One region of the Sulfurovum zhangzhouensis genome, then DNA from elsewhere that is predicted to be linked to it. Evidence: riboswitches for the same ligand, from Rfam matches in the RefSeq annotation. Region 1 holds a riboswitch; each other region holds the start of a gene.
The links. A riboswitch is a leader RNA that binds a small molecule or an ion and turns the genes downstream of it on or off. The one in region 1 is predicted to bind cyclic di-GMP.

Region 1 (3,933 bases):
TATCTCTGCCCTGAGCTCTACGGAAAGAAGGTTGATGTAGGTAAAGAACTTCTCCTCATCATGCTGCTTCAGTATCTCCAGAAAATCTGCATGATCCGCATCACTCATATGGACATCATAGGTACCTTTTTCAAGCTTCTCAAGATAAAGGTCCAAAGATTTTATATCCGTACTCTCGCTTCCCATTATAGTCCTTCATAGTATGGGGATACGATAGCATAAAAGATATAAAATATAAACCTGCCGAGTATTTATTAACTCACTACTTCCTAGGCTTTGTTAAAGCAAATATTTTAATTCAAACCTGTCATGTGAACGACCTTTCTAATTTGTATTATTGTGTTTGTGGTTTTGCACTATTTGTGCAGATGCGAAGGCGTGCAATATTGCGAAGCAACACGCCGAGAGCATCGTCCGCACAATTGTGAAACAACGCTTTTCTTTTGGTACTTTTCTTTACTAAAAAGAAAAGTATGGAAATGCATGTACAAAGATAAGCTCTTTTACATCAACCATTCAATGATAATAAATGTTCTATTCTTTCATTTTTTTAGAAAAAACGAAACAAAAAATCGTCAACCTCTCGAAATGCTACGTCTTATTTTGCACTACTGCAAATAAGACTGCTTACAAGGTCGTTCAGTTGACATGTTTATTTGATATATTTTCCCCACACACTACACACATACAGTGCTATAGTCATACTATGAAGATAAATATTTGCAAAAAATTTCCCAAGATCAATAAGTTTGAAAAAAAGCTTTCCAATGCTTTCCCTGATGCTTCCATCAAAGTCAAATCATGCATCAATATGTGTAAAAAATGTAAGTCTCAGCCTGTGGCTAAAGTGGATGGAGTGAAGGTAAAAGCTAAAAAAGTTGGAAAGATTATTGAGAAGATAGAAGCTCTTTAGCCGTTCAATATCCTCAAAAATCTCATATGAAGTATGCACCCTATGGGCACTTTCCCAACAAAGACGTTGGGAAGGAGAGAAAAAGCAAACTCATTAAGGCTTGATATGAATGGTAGTTCCAACCTGCACAAGCTTTAAAACTTCATCCATATCACTATTATACATTGCTATGCATCCTGCAGTCCAATCAGTACGTTGTTTTAAAAATGATTTAAACCATCCACTTTCATTATTTGGTTGTCCATGGATCATGATCGATCCGCCTGGGCTTTTACCCATTTTTCTGGCATTACAACAATCTCTTGCATTTGGATATGAAACATGCAAGGCTTTATAAAAGGAACTATTTTCTTTTAGATAATCAAGCTTATAGTAGCCCTCCGGCGTTCTTTGGTCACCTTGCACTTTTTTGTGACCTACAGGATTGCCGCCTAAAGCTATCTTATATGTTTTTAATACTTTTCCTCTATGTGAAAGATACATCTTTCTTTCTGATTTTACCACTGTGACCAGATCTGCTTTGATTTCTTGAGATTTGGATAGTGATGCCGTATTTGCAAAAAGAAAAAGCGGGGCCATAATTACCAAGAAGAAATATTTTTTCACAACGATCCTTTGATTGGGTATGTATCATATAAATATCAAAAACTAGGGAGAAAAAAAACAGAACTATCCTTAAATGGATATCGAAAAGATACCTCTTTTAGTGTGCGGTCTGGCGATCTTTAACACATAAAGACCCATGACTTTCTGTCCTTGCTTCACAACAAGTTTAGCTTTTAACATTAATATCTGGATTCATTATACTGAGAAAAATATTAAAAAAATATAAGACAGTGATGAATGTTTCACCACTTATTGGAATTTTCATATGCAATATACATTCTATTCTTTTACTCTCGTTCCCATGTTCGCACGGGAATGCGCCCTGACTGAAAGGAGGAAGTGCCCTTGGGGTGCGTATTTGATATCTTTCTGCCATCTAACGATGAATTTTATAGTATTGGGATATTAACGTAAAGTATGCATTCCCACTCAATAGAGTGGGAACGAGATAAAATGTTAGAAATGAAAAACAGTAGAGTATGGGTTACATATCAGGCGATATGTAACCAGTTAAAGTTATATGTTTATCTCCATTTTAGTTATCTTATTGTTAGGTAAATGTTCAAATACATCAAAATGTTCACCATCAAAATTTGTAGTAACGTTGCAACTATTACAATCAAAACTAAAGTAGGATATCCAAAATTTTTCATTACTCTTGATATTTTTTACAAGATACTCAGGAACTGGTCCACCACCCAAACCTGACAATGGACCACTGTTGTATGCGACATAGTATCCCTCAACTCTAAACTCAGATCCTTTTGAAAAAACTATATCAGTTTTTTGCGCTGTAACATAGTCTTCGTCGACATCTTGCAATATATTCTTTGTAATATAATAGTACCCTTCATTCATAGTACTATTTCCACCTATAACTTTTCTCATAGGTTTTTGTAAAAAAAATATCTTATTTTGACAAGGTATACCATCATATTTTTCTAAATGACTACTTGTTCTAAACTCAATGGATACAAGAAAAAGTATAAATAAAATTACTAATATCATTTCAAACTTTAAAGCATCTTTATATATCTGAAATGAAGTTTTTATTTTTCTTCCATGCACATTATCTCTCTTTTACTGAAGTAATTTAAGGAGTAGAGTCATCATCCTTACTTTTGAGCTTCTAGCCAACCCTTCATACTCTCTATCTGCTCCAGAGTTCTCTCGGTAGCCGTACCACCTTCAGACTTACGTGCATTCATCGAAGCACGGTTATCAAGCAGTGCTACTACATCTTCAGCGATGCGAGTATCTACACTCTGTAGATCTTCCAGGGTAAGCTCAGAGATATCAAGCCCCTTCTCTTCAGCGAAGTTCACGACATTACCTACGATATGGTATGCATCACGGAACGGAAGTCCTGCTTTACGTACAAGATAGTCAGCTAGGTCTGTCGCTGAAAGGTGACCGATCATACATGCTTTATCCATCTTCTCTACATTGACTCTCATCTCAGCGATCATCTCATTCATTACCTGCAAGCTAAGAACTGCAGTTCTTACAGAGTCAAAGACACCTTCTTTATCTTCCTGCATATCTTTATTGTATGCAAGGCTGAGTCCTTTCATCACTGTAAGCAGTGAGATCAGGTTACCGTTTACACGTCCTGTCTTACCTCTTAAAAGTTCTGGGATATCAGGGTTCTTCTTCTGTGGCATGATAGAGCTTCCTGTTGCATGTCTGTCACTTAGTGTCACGAAGCCGAACTCGCTTGTACTCCAGATGATAAGCTCTTCACTAAGACGGCTCATGTGCATCATCATCGTCGAGATATTAAAGAGTATCTCAAGCGCGAAGTCCCTGTCACTTACCGTATCCAAACAGTTAAGTGTCGGTGCATCAAACCCAAGTTTTTCAGCTGTGATCTTACGGTTGATCGGGTGTGGTGTACCTGCAAGTGCTGCACATCCGATAGGAGAGAAATTATTACGCTCATAAGAGCTCATAAAACGCTCATAATCACGTTTAAACATACTAGCATAGGCCATCATATGGTAACCGAAGTTGATAGGCTGAGCATGCTGCAGGTGAGTCATACCAGGAAGCAGTGTCTCTGCATTCTTCTCTGCAACATCGATAAAGGTCTTGATATTCTCCAAAAGAAGCTCACCGATCAAAAGTGTATTTCTCTGTACATACATTCTAAAGTCAAGTGCTACCTGGTCGTTACGGCTTCTAGCTGTATGCAGACGTTTCCCTGCATCACCGATACGCTCAGTGAGGTGACGCTCGATCGCCATGTGGATATCTTCATCATCACCGTCAAGCGTGATCTTTCCTGCATCGATATCCTCTTTGATCTGTGCCAACCCTGCATCGATAGCAGCGACATCCTCTTTTGAGATGATACCCTGCTCTCCTAGCATAAATGCATGTGCACGTGAACCTTCGATATCCTCTGCATAAAG
Region 2 (3,933 bases), on a different contig from region 1:
CTTTCCTTGTCATGGCAACACAGAACCCTATCGAACAAGAAGGAGTTTACGCTCTGCCTGAAGCACAACTGGATAGATTTATGATGAAGTTGCTGGTAACACACAACAGTGAAGAAGATGAACTTACCATCATGCGTAAAGCTGCCACTAAAAGCTTTGAAAAAGTAGAATCTGTACTCAATAAAGAAGATCTTCAAACACTGAGAGAAGAAGTCAATAACGTGTACGTTGATGCAGAAGTTGAGCGTTATATCGTACAGCTGATTACCGCAACGAGAGAACCAGAGAGGTTTGGTCTTGAGAGTATCAAAGCTGATCTTATGTATGGTGCCAGTCCAAGGGCTTCTATAGACCTCTATAAAGCTGCTAAAGCCAAAGCATTCCTCAGAGGTAATGACCACGTTACCCCGGCAGATATCGGTTTTGTAGTACATGATGTACTTCGTCACCGTATAGTGCTTAGCTATGAAGCCCGAGCAAAAGGGATCAACCCTGATGAGATCATCTCAAAGATTATTCAAGAAGTGCCGATACCGTAATGTCACTAGCGCTCAAAACCCTACAACTCAAAGCCAGGTATCAAGTCTATACCCTGCTTGCAGGGAATAACCTCTCTAAAATGCATGGTGAAGGATATGACTTCAGTGAACTGAGAGAATACCAGATCGGAGATGATGTCAGGAAGATCAATTGGACTATCACAGCAAAACTCGGCCGTCCTTATATAAAAGAACTGCATGCCAACAGAGAACTTTCTGTGGTTGTTGCAGCGATGATGGATGGAAGCCTTTATTTCGGTGCAGACAATCTCAAACAACATGCTGTTACTGAGATCGCCACAATTCTTGGCTACTCTGCCCACCACAACAATGATCTTTTTACCGGGTTTAATTTTTATTCAGACAAGTACACTCTGGCTCCTCCTACAAAGCAGCTATATCATATAGAAAACTACTCAAAAGAGCTCTATGAACAAAAGATACTACATACTGCACTGGATTATACCAAAGCGATCCAAACACTCTCTACACATATACACAAACGCTCTCTACTTTTTATCATAGGAGATTTTTTAGAACCTGTCGACCTCTCACTGCTTGCACAAAAACATGAAGTGATCGCTATTATTGTTCGACATAGAGAAGAAGAGAAACCTCATAAACTTGGTGACGTGATACTTGATAATCCCAAGAGTACACAAAGTCTTAACACTGACTTCAGTACAACAAGTATCCAACACTATCTAGCGAAACTTAAAGCACATGATGAAACCGTGCAAACACATTTCATTCACTATAATATCAGACATACGAAGATATACACCGATGAGGATCCTATCGATAAACTGGTACGGTTATTTGTATAAAACTTAACGACACTACTCTTTAAAACTGATACTGGAATATCAGTAATAAACTAATTTTCAGTATTTTTAAAAGTAACTTTTTGGGGAGAGACTCCCCCCTCGAAAGGGAGGATAAGGAGATATTCAAAAAATTTTAATTGCTTTAATTACTATGGAAGAACATCTAAAAGATTTTCATCTGTGATATCTACAGTTGTTGTAGTATCCGCTTCAACAACTACATTATCAATAAATCCTAGTACGTTTTCAAACTCACCTGTATTTGTGTATGCAACAAGTACAAGATCATAAGTACCAGTAGTCAACCAAGGGAGTGTAAATGTTCCATCTGTAGCATCAGTGCTTAGAACAGCATTAGAGAAGTTACTACCTGTAGTATTTGATTCAGCATCATCCCAACTTCCATCAGTATATGCATAAAGGATTGCCTGAGATCCGTTTACATCTATATTCATTGTACCATTGATCTCACCAACTTCGATATTGTCAATGATTTTAATTGTTGGTTTGAGCATGTATTTACCATTTCCAGTTGAAGCCACAGATTTTCTCACATCAAAGTCTGCAGTGATATTAACAACTCCACCCGCTGGGATAGTAAAACCACCGATCGCTTTATACCCTGTTTGGTCACCACTTGGAACAGTCAATTTTGCAGTTGGTGAACCATCAACAAACTCGATATAACAGTTAGAAGTATCAAGTTTGAAACGAACATGTGCAATTTCACCTGCTGGAAGCTCTACTTCATTAAGCATTGTACTGTTTCCATCTTGTAGTGTTAGAAGATCAATTGTTCTAGATTCATTAAAATCTACATCTTGCCAACTTTCATTACTGTCAGCATATTGATATCTAAGTCCCGTAAAAGTCACAAATACACTTTTTACATTTTCATCATCAGTAGGAGCATCAGTAAGACTCATGGAAGCTATTCCTGTAGTAGTTGATGTACTACCGCCTCCACATCCAGAGAGTAATAAGCTTAGGGTCAATCCCAAAGCGGCTATGAGTTGTTTCATGCATCATTCCTTTATAACAAATATTAACTACCAAACTCATTGTATAAAAAGTAAGCCTTATTGCCCTACTTTCAAACAAGAAGTACAATAAATACTTTACGCAACAATAAAGTGAGGTCTTTTTTTGTTGTACAAACGAAGTGTAGAAATTCATTTTGGCAACCCGGCTATCTACATGAGACCCGTGGCTTTCCGTCCTTGTTTCGCAACAAGTTTGGCACAACAAACTGAATAAATACTAATTGAAATGTAAAACAGGAGAAAAGAAGAAACGTAAAAATACATTCTAATAAGATGTATTTGGCAACCCGGCTATCTTCATGAGACCCGTGGCTTTCCGTCCTTGCTTCGCAACAAGTTTGGCACAACAAATAATATTTAAAAACTCTAATAGTCTTAGTACTCTTTATTATAGACTGATTACTCTTAAGATTAAATAAAGCTAATTAGATTAATTTAGATTTTTATCTATTATTAGAAAGTATTTGATCAAGTTATGTGAAACTATCTAATAGAAAACTAAGACTTATAGGGTACTTTTGCAGAAGGCGTATCTTTTGCCGTATATTTCAAGTGTGCATCCTGATCATCAAAGAAGATATCCGCACCAAATGCTTTGATCACTTCATACTTCTGTACCCCACCCTGGAAGAACGCTTCATCAACACGAACACCCCATGCATCAAGTGTACGAAGAACTCTTTCATGTGTAGAGAAATTACGTGCAGTGACCAAAGCCGTACGGATCGGTGACTTTTCCATAGGAAATCTATCCTGAATATCAGAAATGACTTTCAAAAATTTAAAAAAAGGACCTTTGCTTAATGGATTTTTGGCATTTTCCCTTTCATATGCCAGGAATGCCTCCAGACCTTTTTCTTGATAGATCTTCTCACTCTCATCACCAAAGATCACAGCATCACCATCAAAAGCAATTCTTACTATATCTGATTCGATATCAACGGAAGGCTTATGTGGAAGTATAGTTGCGGCAGCGACATCAGCATTAATTGCATCTTGTACATCCTCAGAGTGGGCAGAAAGAAAGAGATCAACCTTAAAGGCATCAAGATACCTAGCTACCGGTGTTCCTGCTGTCCATCCGCTACGTTCTATCTCTAACTGATAGTGTTCGATAGAACGTCCGATACGCAGTCCTGTAGCAGCATTATTCCTTGAGAGAATGATAACTTCGATAAGTTTATCATCAAAACTTTTATTGATTGCCAGTAAGTTTTTCACAAAACGAAATGCTGTACCAACCTCTAAAGGTGTTTCTTCATGTTCGAGTTGATAATTATAGTAAGCTTCAAGCCCTTTATCATCAAAAATTCTATTCTCTTTTTCAAGATCAAAAAGTGCTCTTGACGAGATAGCAATTACCAATTTGTTTTTAAGATCATATGCCATTAAACATTCTCTTCAAACATATCGTCCTGGATCGCATTGGCTCTTTTGATCATACGTCCAAATGTAGAATCGATCGTCTCCGTCAGATCTTTTAGATCCATAACATAAGACATTGCCTTATCTAGCTCGCCCTCA
Region 3 (3,933 bases), on a different contig from region 1:
TATAAGGTTTTGCCGATCTTAGCAGATCCGGTGCATCAGGATCTGTCATACCGATCTCCATACGATCCGGGCGGATGGCAAAATTGTCTGTGGTACATGAAGGCTGGATGTTAAACGTACACATATAACATCCGAGTTCATTGACATAGATACCGTCAGTTGTCGGGTCAAATGAAGGATCGCCTGGATCAGCATATCCACCATTATCTGATAGACACGGTTTCCCCCCATCCATACCACAGCGGTCCCATGCATCTTGACCAAAGGCAGTTTTATACTGTACTTCGGAGTTAACACACTGTGCGAGTCTTGCAAAGTTACCTGTTGTACTACTGTTCGCCAGACAGTTCTGTCCTTCAATACTCAATGAGTTTGGATCAACAAAGATCAATTGCATTCTGGAAATTTTTGAAACTTCGGCCGGTACGATCATCTGTCCTTGTGAAGAGTAAAAGCCCGACGGTACTTCGATGACCAGTTGCTGCCCGCTATTTGGATCTATGATGTTATCCAGTGCCAGTGAACATGTATTATTTGACATATACGGAACAATAGTATACGGAATGCCGGTATCGGTCAGATAAGGTATTGCTACACCTTCTTTGCTAAGGTGTACTCCAATGACATCCCTGCTTGGTGCACCTGCAGTCATTGTTTGGATAAACTTAAGTGAACCGTCAGTATCTGAGGTGTACATATTGTATGTAAGAGCATTGCCGGCATCGATTGGTGTATCGATCAGGTCTGCTTTTGTCGTGATCTCGACTCCCCCTTCACTCGTTCCGTTACACTCATAAATACGGCCTGTATGATGAAAACCTAATTCGGTGATGTAGTCACCAAACATAGCAATACCATCTATCCTAGGGGTATTATACGTCTTCTTGTCCTTTAATAATATTTGAACATTATTTACTAGGTTTTTATTAATATCAACGGCATATCCTTCAGTATAAGATCCATAATCATTTACGTTGGTAATATCGTTACATTCACCTGATGATCCCCCTCCTGATGTTGTAGCAGAATACTCACATGAACCACCTTTTGTCTCAGGCGCGTACATTTTATAGACTTTGATATCACTCAGTATCGTAGTTGCATTGTACTCTCTGACCAATACGTAGGCTTCACAGTCGTTTCCATAGTAGAAGTTACCTTTCATTTCACAGCTAGCATTATAATCTGAATTAAGGATCTCAGTTCGTTCTGTGTAACAGAGGTGTTCAGCGGTACCAACTTCATTGGTAATGAATGTAGTTTCCGTATCTATATTGTTGGTTGGATCAACATCAGGCAGTGAGCTGTTAACCTCTATAGTATTTATGATTGTTCCATTCTTATCAGGAGCACGTACATGGAAATTGAAGATAGAAACATCCCCCGGGCGAAGCACATTATCGAAAGTACATGTGATTACCCCTCCTACTTCACCCGTTGTATCATTGTTCTCATCCATACAAGTCCAATCGGTTGTAAGACCGTTTATCATATCAAGATTGGCTTTCATACGATCAGGAAGTGTATCGGTAAGATTTATATCTGTTACATTTTGATCTCCGATATTACTAACACTGATCGTATAGTAAAAAGGATCATAAATCAGTGCCTCTTGTACATTTGCTACTTTTGTTACTTTTAAGTCATTACCGACAGATGGGACATTTGGGGTAAAAACAGCAGAGATATCATAGGTATTAGCAACATTATCGCTATCTCCCTCTAAGAAAATGATATATCTTCCTGTTAATGTTGATGGGATCGTAAAAACTTTTGATGCATTGTTCCCTATATATCCTACCTTTGAAGATGGGCATAGAGGTGATGTAAGTGCAGAGTAGTTCAAAAGTTTATTTGTATGATTATTGACAGTCACTTGTAATGTCCCGTTTGCCGGAACATCGAAGGAGAAATAATCTCTGTCACCTTCACTACTGGAGCCTATATCAGAACCCGTATAAATTCCAAATGCAAGTATCGGATCGGATGTTATACAGGAGTTATTCGGTTCTGTTTCTGCATATAAAACACCACTAAAAAGTATCAAAACGCTTGAGAATAAAGAAAAAATAGTTTGTCGGACTATACGAAAAGATACCAAAGTGAAAAAAAATCTTTTAAAAGTTTGGGCTAGATACTGCATAGAACCTCCTTTCCAACCACTACTTTTTATTATACTAAAAAATATAGTAAAAAGCTACAAAAAGAGACCAAACATAGCAAGTAGAGTCAAATGAGCATTTTTCTCTTTACTCTGCAACCCGGCTATCTGCATGAGACCCGTGGCTTTCCGTCCCTACCTCGCAATAGGTTTGGCCATTATAGATAGTTAAATCATGGCATAAGGTTACTTAATTCTTTCTAACGTAAAAAGTCTGATTTGTAGCAAAGCTAATACGATTTTTACATATTTTGAGCTATGATATTGAGAGTTAAAGAACTTAGACAGGGAGTGGCCGTATATGTTACAGATGATTAGAACAATAGGTGTAGGGATGTTTTTATCCTTTTTATTAGTAGGGTGTGGAAACGATGAAAGTACGGTTGAAGAGTTTAATAAACCTGCACTTTACTGGTATCAGAAGATAGCAAAGAATATCTCCGGGGGATACTTGGATAAAGCTGATGCCTATTATATTTCTCTCAAAAGCGAACATATGCGCTCTCCTATGATGCCTGCTGCAATCATTATGTTGGCACATGCTCATATGAGCAAAGAGGAGTATCTGCTCGCAAACTTTTACCTGGATGAATATAATAAACGATATGGTGCAGGAAGCAATCGTGAGTATATAGAGTTTTTGAAAATAAAAGCCTCTTTTTTGGGGATCAAGGATGTTTATAAAGATCAAAAGTTGATCGAAGATACCGTTACAAATGCCAAGACGTTTATCAACCGTTACCCGGGATCTGAATATCAGCCTTTAGTAAACACGATGTTGGTTAGGCTCTATATGACACAATATCTTCTGAATGAAAATATCGCTGCACTGTATGATCGTACGGGAAAAGATGAAGCTGCAAAAATATACAGAGATAAAAATAAAGGTTCAGTAGTTCAGCAAAGTGATATTACACCGCCTGAACAGGGGATTATAGGTGCTGTATTTGATTGACCTTTCAGTCGGTTGAAAACGGTTAATCTTTTTTCGGTACCCTAGAAGGGAATATCATAAACAAAAAATTATTTGATATAGTCTATGTTTATTAAAATAGACAGAATTTTATAGATAGAACAAAGGAAATATAAGTATGCAATTAAGTGATTATGAAGCATTTCCCACACAGCTGCCGGTAGTTGTAGAAGATGAGCTTTTTTTGTATCCTTTTATGATCAGCCCAATTTTTCTGAGCAATCAAAAAGATATCGATGCAGCTACTATGGCAATGGAAAACAATTCATTACTCTTTGTGACCTCTTCTATAAGCGGGAAAGAAGGTGAAAGAGGTTTTGATGCGATGTATAAAGTAGGGGTGGTAGGTTCCATCATGCGTAAAGTCCATCTGCCTGACGGAAGAGTCAAGATTCTCTTTCAAGGACTTTCACGTGCTAAGATCGTTGAAGCCGTTGAAGGAGAAATTAATGAAGCAATGATAGATACTGTCGAGCTTGAACCCTATAATGAGCTGAAAACAAATGCACTAATGGATATCCTTCGCGGTAAGATCAAGAAGCTTTCTTCTCTTAACAGTAATATCCCAGCTGATCTTTTACGTACTATTGAAGAGAATGATGAGCCTAACCGTATCGCAGATCTTGTGTCCTCGATGTTAAAATTGGATAAAGAGGTAGCTTACAAACTCTATATCGAACTGAATATTGAAAAACGTTTGCTTGCACTTATTGATGTCATTACTTCTGAGATCGAAGCGGCAAAAATTCAAAAAGAAATACGTACAAAAGTACACAGTAAGATCGAACAGACCAACAAA
Region 4 (3,933 bases), on a different contig from region 1:
TGCAAGAAGATTTTCTATAGATGCGTATTTTTCAATCGTAGGTGCAACACCACAGGTATTGACTGCAAGCGATATACTCTTGACACCAGTGATATCCGGATTTGCATGCCAAATCTCATTTCCATCGGTATAAGTTGCCCCCGCAGCCAGGATAGATGCGTTTACTTCTGCTTCAGAAAGATATGAGAACGTACGATTGATTTTGGCACTGGCATTCATATCATCATCTACTATTGTAGGATTATCGATTGCCTGTACCCCTATAAGGTATTGCCCTTTAAATAGCTCTGTAGAGTCCCAGTTTACCATCCAGTCTGTAAAGCTTGTTCGTATTGCAGGAGCTGCTATCTGTGTCCACTCATTTCCATCATTGGCTACACCATCACCATTGTCATCTCTATAATAGAAAAATATTACATCACTTACCGATGATATAGCCTCTCCATCAACAATAGCAATAACATCTTTTACTTTCGCAGTCAAAACTGTCGGATTACACCCGCTTGCCCCTATATCATCCACAATAGGCTGCTCGTATGGTTCTTCCTTACTGAAACTGATATAGTCGCCAAATGGTCCGGGTTTATTGGGATCAGCTATCCAATCGTTATTGATAGCACAATCTTTTTGGAATGGATTGTTCAAGCTGTTTGCCGTACAAAAAAGCATAGAGATAGGAGTATCTCTTTCAAGCTTTGGTCCTCCATAGCTGGAAGCATCTATCATAGACATAGGAATCTGATAGTCGATATAGTACTCTTGACATGGAGAATCTTGATTATACGAAGAGCGTGTAGTCCCATAGTCCCACACCTTTTTCGTATCAGGTGCTGCAATAATTGTACTCCAGTCTGTTGTTGGATTAGCAGCATTTCCATCGAAATTCAATATAGTTGAACCATCAGTAAAGGCAGTTGGATTATGTCCCAATAGTTTGATATTTTCAGGATCATTTATATAATCAATTGACTGGGTAGGAATATTGCCATAAATACCAAAAATTCTATCTATCGCTACGCCAGGGGCACCGGATGATCCATCCAGATGTGCCGCAATATCACGATACCCATCTCCGTCTATATCGAAAAATACTGTCCATAACGCTGATCCCCAAGGATCTACATTACTATATGCTCCTGCGTTCGGTCCTGTGGCATAGGTATTGGCTATTTGTTCCACCCTCCAACGAAACATAATGACATCATTTGCAGGATCAGTAGGATCTTTATAGAGATAGTAGTAGATACTTGGTTCAGCCTTGTCTGTACACGATGAAGCGATATTTACATAGTTTTGAGGACGTGTACCACCATTGGAAGTGTCGCCTGTACGTGGATCATTAATGCTCTCACCAAAACGGCTATAAGGTTTCCATTCGTTCTTTTGCGGCCATGGTGCAGGCTTGAAGTGGACTGCCGCACCATCCCCGTTTGTCCCCCAGGCAGGAGGATAAGGATCAGCATTCAGCTGTATTGAAAAAAGTATAAATACAAATACAAAAAAACGATTGAGTAATGACATGGGTCTCCCTTAAATTACAGATGTATAATTTATTGGTAACCCGGCTGTCTAAGATGATAAAGAAGCTACTTTAACGCTCTGATATATAGACCCGTGGCTTTCCGTCCTATCCTCACGAATAGTTTGGCTTTGACAATATTCCTCTCCTGTAGTGACTAAAATAACGCGCAAGTATAACAGTAGAATGTTGCCGAAATGTCACAGTTTTAAAAATATATCATAAAAATAGATTTTTTTAATATAACGGGGAAATTTACATTTTTTTGCTATGATTTTTCTAAAACAAAGTGAGCTTTTGTGTATCTGTTCCGATTACTCTTTCTTTTACTTTTATCTCTAATAACTATCGCCAATGCTCAGGATCAAACACTTGAAAAAGTTTCCGTACAGTTTGAGTGGAAACACCAGTTTGAGTTTGCAGGGTTTTACGCAGCCAAGGAGAAAGGTTTCTATAAAGAGGCAGGACTTGATGTCACGATCAACGAGCATTCTCCTGGTATCGATACGGTTGAAAATGTATTGCAAGGTGTATCGACCTATGGAATATCCTCTTCACAACTCATACTTGATCGTCTTGCCGGGAAAAAGGTAGTTCTGCTTGCTTCCTATTTTAAACAAAATGCTCTTGTCCTGATCACAAGACCGGAGATCCAAAGCATTGAAGCATTAAAAGACAAACAAATCATGGGAACAACAGGTGAGTTAACTCAATCAAGTCTTGCTGCTATGCTACAGTTACACAACCTAAAGCCGGATGATATCACGGTGATACCTCACAGTTATGATATCAACGCATTTAAAAACGGTGAAGTCGATGCTATAACTGCCTTTATTTCAAATGAACCTTTTTTTCTTGATCAAAAACAGGTATCTTACAAGATCTTCAACCCTGCTGAGTATGGTATTTACTCTTATGATGTTGAGCTCTTTACCAGCGAGAAGGAAGCCACACAACATCCACATAGGACACAAAGATTCATCAATGCTACACGTAAAGGCTGGAAGTATGCACTCAATCATAAGGAAGAGATCATTGATCTCATCTATGAAAAATATTCCAAAGCCAAATCAAAAGAAGCACTGCTCTATGAAGCCAAAATCACTGAAAACCTCATCAAAAAGGAGCTCTTTAGCATTGGAGCTATCGTACCTGAACTAATCAAACTCAACACCGATCTCTACGTACAGCTTGGGATGGTCACTCCTGATTGGGACCTTGATGGTTTTATCTTTAATCTCAAACCTCACAAGATCAACCTGACACCTACTGAGTCAGCATTTATTGAATCACATCCCATCATTCGTTGCAGCGCTGTATCATGGAAGCCCTTTTCTTCGATTACGGGAGAAACATACAGCGGTATATTTCATGAGTACTACAAGTTGATAGAACAACGTACCGGTCTTAAGTTCGAATTTGTAAAAATAGGTGACGGTGTCAATTTCCAGTATGTTCTTGATGCATTGAAACGCAAAGAGATCGATATGATCTATGGGAGCGGGAAAACACTTGAGAGAACAAACTATGCCCTCTTTGCCGGACCTCTCATGCAGGCAAGCTTGTCCATTGTATCCCATAGAGAAAACCGATTCTATACCTTAGAGAGTCTTAAAGATAAAACGATTGCTGTAGCAAAAGGAAGTACTGCTTCAGAGTACATCAAAGAAAATTTTCCTACAATGAATCTTCTGTATACCAACAGTATCGATGAAGCACTCTATAAGGTCAGTGAGCAAAAAGCCGATGCCGTTGTTGACAACCTGGTCGTACTTGACTATATGATAAGAGATAACTACCAGTTTCATCAGATCGAGATTACAGGTATCAATGATGATGGTTTTGATATCTATGGACTAATACGGGATGATTATCCTATCCTTCGCCAGATACTCGACAAAGCCATCCGGTCTGTAACACAAGAAGAGTTATTAAGTATCAATAATAGACTGATACGTTCTACGATACAGACTACAAATCCTTATGATATCAACTTAAGTACAGAAGAGTTGGCAATCATCAGAAAAAATACATTTATTTCATTGAGCAAACATGAAGCAGAGTACCTCAAAGAGAAAAAATCATTGACACTTTGTGTCGATCCAAACTGGTTACCGTTCGAGAAAATGGAAAAAGGGAAGCATATAGGAATGAGCGCCGAATATTTTGGGTTGATCTCATCTAGAATCGGTATTCCTATTACTGTCATACCTACAACAACTTGGGAGAAGTCTCTCTCTTATGCAAAAGCAAGAAAGTGTGATATTCTCTCATTATCCATGGAAACCCCCTCACGCAAAGCCTATCTAGACTTCACGGATCCCTTATTAGAGGTTCCTCTGGTTATCACAACTACCTATGATCAGTTTTTTATTAGTGATATCAGTGAGCTCAGAGGTAAAAAGATCGGTATA

Region 2: linked by a shared signal. The riboswitch ahead of PGH07_RS00510 (DUF4382 domain-containing protein) and the one ahead of PGH07_RS08205 (L,D-transpeptidase family protein) in region 1 are both predicted to bind cyclic di-GMP.
Region 3: linked by a shared signal. The riboswitch ahead of PGH07_RS03510 (DUF6701 domain-containing protein) and the one ahead of PGH07_RS08205 (L,D-transpeptidase family protein) in region 1 are both predicted to bind cyclic di-GMP.
Region 4: linked by a shared signal. The riboswitch ahead of PGH07_RS03930 (Ig-like domain-containing protein) and the one ahead of PGH07_RS08205 (L,D-transpeptidase family protein) in region 1 are both predicted to bind cyclic di-GMP.

The regions. Positions count from the first base shown of each region.
Region 1 is NZ_JAQIBD010000002.1:593,699-597,631, forward strand. Features, by position in the region: gene PGH07_RS08195 (magnesium transporter) at 1-186, opposite strand, end outside; gene PGH07_RS08200 (DUF1450 domain-containing protein) at 707-913, shown strand; gene PGH07_RS08205 (L,D-transpeptidase family protein) at 1,007-1,519, opposite strand; cyclic di-GMP riboswitch class I at 1,620-1,700, opposite strand; gene PGH07_RS08210 (hypothetical protein) at 2,036-2,587, opposite strand; gene argH (argininosuccinate lyase) at 2,635-3,933, opposite strand, start outside.
Region 2 is NZ_JAQIBD010000001.1:93,963-97,895, forward strand. Features, by position in the region: gene PGH07_RS00500 (AAA family ATPase) at 1-539, shown strand, start outside; gene PGH07_RS00505 (DUF58 domain-containing protein) at 539-1,366, shown strand; gene PGH07_RS00510 (DUF4382 domain-containing protein) at 1,516-2,388, opposite strand; cyclic di-GMP riboswitch class I at 2,543-2,617, opposite strand; cyclic di-GMP riboswitch class I at 2,688-2,762, opposite strand; gene PGH07_RS00515 (5'-nucleotidase) at 2,908-3,798, opposite strand; gene PGH07_RS00520 (hypothetical protein) at 3,798-3,933, opposite strand, start outside.
Region 3 is NZ_JAQIBD010000001.1:653,254-657,186, reverse strand. Features, by position in the region: gene PGH07_RS03510 (DUF6701 domain-containing protein) at 1-2,143, opposite strand, end outside; cyclic di-GMP riboswitch class I at 2,253-2,327, opposite strand; gene PGH07_RS03505 (outer membrane protein assembly factor BamD) at 2,463-3,116, shown strand; gene lon (endopeptidase La) at 3,253-3,933, shown strand, end outside.
Region 4 is NZ_JAQIBD010000001.1:751,850-755,782, forward strand. Features, by position in the region: gene PGH07_RS03930 (Ig-like domain-containing protein) at 1-1,521, opposite strand, end outside; cyclic di-GMP riboswitch class I at 1,553-1,659, opposite strand; gene PGH07_RS03935 (ABC transporter substrate-binding protein) at 1,819-3,933, shown strand, end outside.